One region of the Thalassorhabdus alkalitolerans genome, then DNA from elsewhere that is predicted to be linked to it. Evidence: riboswitches for the same ligand, from Rfam matches in the RefSeq annotation. Region 1 holds a riboswitch; the other holds the start of a gene.
What was found. A riboswitch is a leader RNA that binds a small molecule or an ion and turns the genes downstream of it on or off. The one in region 1 is predicted to bind cyclic di-GMP.

Region 1 (2,200 bases):
ACAATCCCGGCCACTGTTATCTTAATTTCAATCGGTTCAATTATTGTACAGCCCATTATTGAAACAAGTGTAGTAAAAACGGTTATTTCTGTTGCTATTTTTGTATTGGTGCTTTTGATCGTTGAATACCTCCAAGTGAAATCAAACCGAATGGAAAAATTTTTTACTGGTGGATCGGTACCAGTAATAAAAGATGGCAGACCTCTTCTAAAAAATATCAAAAAGGTAAGGCTTACAGTAGATAAAATTGAAATGCATCTCAGGCAAAATGGGATCATCAGCATGGAAAGTGTAAAGAGAGCAACCATTGAACCAAATGGACGTTTAGGATATGAGCTGACAGAAGACGCCCGGCCGCTTACTGTGGGAGAATTCAAGCGTTTATTGCGAGAGTCTAATGAACCGCCTCCGAAAGAAGGTAATTTGTTTAGAGAAGCTGAAGAAGGGAAACATCTCAATCCTCCCCCGGAAAAATTGGACTAGGACAGGGCATGATGAGTCAATGGATTGTAATCACTTTTTGTTAGTGAGAGAATAAAAGAGGCATGCAGAGAATTTATAGATGGAGGGATGGTAAAGGTGAGTTTGTTTCGGAGAGGAGACAATAAGAGAAAGCATATAGACCAGGCACAGGAGTTTTTATTTGAAGGAGAAGAGCTTGAGAGTACATATGGACTCATGGTCGACTTCGTTGCTTTTACGAGTCACCGTATTCTCTTTGTTGACCGTTCCCTTATTTCTAAATCCCGGTCAGCAGTATACAGTATTCCTTATGAAAAAATTGAGGAAATAGCCATTGAAAAGACTGGGGTGTTTGCTTTTTCAAATAATATCGAAATCGCAACAAAAAGAGGAACTCATCAGCTTCAGTTTCTAAAGGATACGGATGTAATGGAATTTTATCGAAAGCTCTCTCAGCGTATTTGCGAAAGGTCTAAACAGTAAGTTTTTGAATAAAGCAAAGCCATTGTAATGACAGGGTTTCTACTGTTGATTACAATGGCTTTCATATTTTTCAATTTGCCGAAAAGCTTTTTGTCGTATTTGTTCTTGTGTGCTTTCTAGTAGAGCATTCCATGGGATATTGAGGTCTTGCTGGATCACAGTTTCACAGGACCTTCCCTGGAAAGTGATCATTCCAAAAATTGCTACTGCGTCAATTTCAGGTGCGCGCTTTAAGGTTTCTTCCACGTTAACAGCAAAGTGATAGAACGTATTCCTGGGCTCCTCTGTTAATTGGACATTACCGATAACAATGGTTTCTAATTTCATAGACACATACACTCGCTTTTCTTTTATTATGGTTCAAAAAAGAGAAAAAGAAGTACAGCAGCTGGCTGGCATAGTGTATCTTCATACCTTTGCCCCTAGTGTTTTCGTCACTGCTTTTCAGCAACTTTGTCTTTTCATTTAAACTTATGTTATAGCCTTTATTTTACAAGAAAACAGAGAATTTAAAAGGATTTTTCTGTTAAGCTCTCGATGATCCAACTTTTATAATTATATGCATATCACTTTGTACTCACCTGTGTTACTTGATAATAGGGCGCGAGGCGCCTGACAGGAGATCATTAAATACCGCTTTCTGGGCTGGCCAAATGTCTGGCAGCTTATCCAAGGAAAAAAATTTCAGTTCAAGAGATTCTTCACTTTTTCTTAGCTGTCCACTGAATTCTTTGCAAGTAAACATGATTTTAACGAGAGAGACCTCATCTCCATTCTGTAAAATACGTTCCTGTTTTTTCCCTGAATAGATTCCAAAAAGCTCTACCTCACCCAAGGTAAGTCCTGTTTCCTCAAATATTTCTCTTTTAGCTGTTTCTTCTATTGTTTCTCCTAACTCCATGTAGCCTCCGGGGTGTCCCCACTTTTGGTTATCTGAGCGAAGTTCCAGAAGAAGACGGTTTTCTTCATCAAAGATCAGCACTCCGGCAACCACCATAATTACCTTGTTCTTGCCTGTAAAGCTTCGTAAGTATGTAATATAATCCTCTTTCAAAAAAAACACTCCCTTTTTAAAATCGTTGTCATCTCTTTGAATTGGAATGAATAACATAGTAAAGTGTGTGAGTTCTTCATGGCTTGCTGGTGCGAAAGAAAGTTTAAGTCGGAAGAACCGGGGGTAAATAAACCTTGCTCATTTAATGACAGTGTTTATTCCATAACCCCTTAGAGGATAACATAATAGGAGGAAGTAACG
Region 2 (2,200 bases), on a different contig from region 1:
AAGACGAAGCTGTGATGATACTGATTGCTAATGGAAAGTATCTTGGCGGACAGGAAATTCCAGGAGGCTCGATAAGTCCTGCTGATGGTCTTCTTGATGTTTTTATTGTATACGAGGCAGGACTCCCGTTATTAAAGGATTTCCTAGTTGCAAAAAGAACCTTTGAATGGAACCAGGATAAATCACAGGTAGTACATTTTCAGGCTTCTTCGCTGCATTTAGATACCTCTGTCCCTCAAAAGGTAGACATGGACGGTGAAATTTATGCTGAGACACCGGTGGAAATCAACGTCGTATCAAAACAATTTTCTTTCTTAGTAGGAAACTCCCGAAGATAAAGAAATGAGCTTTAAGAAGGCTGTTGAGAAAGTTATCTCAGCAGTCTATTTGCGTAGGTATTATGCATCAAATGGTTGCTTGTCTTTTGAGGGAAATTGCGCCTTCAAGGACCTGTAGCAGTGCTTTTTGACCAGACGCGGAGAGAAAGAGGTTCTTTAAAACAGATAAGCTGTCATGTATTGCTAGTCAAAGAAGTTTGTATAAAGAGGAATTTTGTTAGAAAAAGAAAATAAAAAAACATTTTAGGTGACAGCTTTCTACAGAATTACATATGGGACCCCTGTATAGTATGAAGTATCCAAGAGTATAGGAGTGCGTCAAAAGTTCTGATTTCTACCCAATGCTTAAATGTCTCGTTAATTTATACAGTTTGCATTATGCAAGATTATCTGCTTGAAGAGGGTTCATATTTAGGAAGTAAGGATGTGCATGAAAAATGAGCAAGAACCACCTGGAAAATCAAACACCTGATAGGAGAGAATGGTTAGAGCTGCTTGTGAAGGCAAGGGATAAAGGGTACACAGTAGAAGAAGTGAGGAAGTTTTTACACTTACACTCATCTCAGGTGGATGAGAAGAAGGTGATGATGTAAGTCATAATCACCCTAAAAGATAAATTAGAAAAAATGTTTACGTAGGACTATGTTTCTCTGACTGATAAGGGATTTTAAAAACGAGAATGCAGATGTTACAGGATGTGCTGAAGAACAAGGCATCCCTGTTGAAAAGCAGGTGCGCAAAGTCACAGGTCTAAGGTGTTTACTAGGATGGCTGGGCTGCCTAAGCACTCAAATATTTCTTATATTTGAGGTGGTGCTAAAATGAATAGTAAAGCTAATACAAAAATTGACAAAGAATGGGTATTTTTGATTCAGGAAGCATTATCTCAAGGATTGACGCCTGAAGAAATCAGAGCATTTTTCCGACGTGAATCCTGCAATAATAAACTGCATTAAGAATGACATGCTTTAACATACTGATAAATAAGGCCTGAGTCCGGGGGTGCCGGACCCAGGCCTTATTCTAATTGTTTTCAGTGTATTGAAACCTAAAAAAGACTGTTTGCAAAAGGGTTACTTTTGAAAACAGCCCCAGGTCAAAAAGAGTCTTTCAGGACAGGAACTCTGAAACCTGGGTTTCAGTAGCTTCGTGACTTAAAAAATGAATCATTATCCTTTATCTTTTTCATTGCTCCATGCTTTGTATTTCACAAAATCCTGAAACTGCTTAAACTCTTCTTTTGTAATTCCTGACTTAATGGCTTGCTGCAGAAGCTGAAGCCATTCTTCGTCCAGGTGTTCCCCGCTATGTTCGTTGTATAGCTCTTGTTCATTTATCAATTCTTCAATAGAGAGGTCTAATACACTGGAAAGCTTTTTAAGAACATCAATAGAAGGATTCTTCTTCAGGTCTCTTTCTATATAGCTTAAATAGGATTTAGAAACCTTCGTACGGTTTGCCAATTCAGAAAGGGTTAATCCCTTTTCTTTTCTTCTGACCTTAATCTTTTCACCTATCATCTTCCCCCCTCCAGTTAGGGTGTTATTTGTTCATTATATAAAACAATTTCCGTTTTGGGAAAAAAGTAAACCAGAGAAAATTAAAGAAATATAATATATAAAGAACATATTCGTTCATTATTAGGAACAAACGAACTAATTTAACGTTTTTAACGTTTTCTAATTTATAGAACAAATTTCCTTATAGCGAACAAAATATATAAATAAAAAGTAAAATATAAACCTCGATAAAGGAATGCTTGAAAGTATCTATAGAAAATAAGGAAGGTACTGTCTTTCTTTAAAAGGCTTAATGTATTGGCTGGATCCATGCGGGATTTATTATACCATCTGTACCGATGC

Region 2: it holds a riboswitch for cyclic di-GMP, as region 1 does, so the genes downstream of both, ACFPU1_RS10150 (anti-repressor SinI family protein) here and ACFPU1_RS14305 (hypothetical protein) in region 1, are expected to answer to the same signal.

The regions. Positions count from the first base shown of each region.
Region 1 covers NZ_JBHSOZ010000009.1:1,544-3,743, forward strand. The annotation lists gene ACFPU1_RS14295 (DUF421 domain-containing protein) at 1-483, shown strand, start outside; gene ACFPU1_RS14300 (PH domain-containing protein) at 580-945, shown strand; gene ACFPU1_RS14305 (hypothetical protein) at 985-1,272, opposite strand; cyclic di-GMP riboswitch class I at 1,326-1,413, opposite strand; gene ACFPU1_RS14310 (NUDIX hydrolase) at 1,532-1,942, opposite strand.
Region 2 covers NZ_JBHSOZ010000004.1:128,103-130,302, forward strand. The annotation lists gene ACFPU1_RS10140 (diacylglycerol/lipid kinase family protein) at 1-338, shown strand, start outside; gene ACFPU1_RS10145 (hypothetical protein) at 776-931, shown strand; cyclic di-GMP riboswitch class I at 1,040-1,122, shown strand; gene ACFPU1_RS10150 (anti-repressor SinI family protein) at 1,160-1,294, shown strand; gene ACFPU1_RS10155 (helix-turn-helix domain-containing protein) at 1,508-1,858, opposite strand.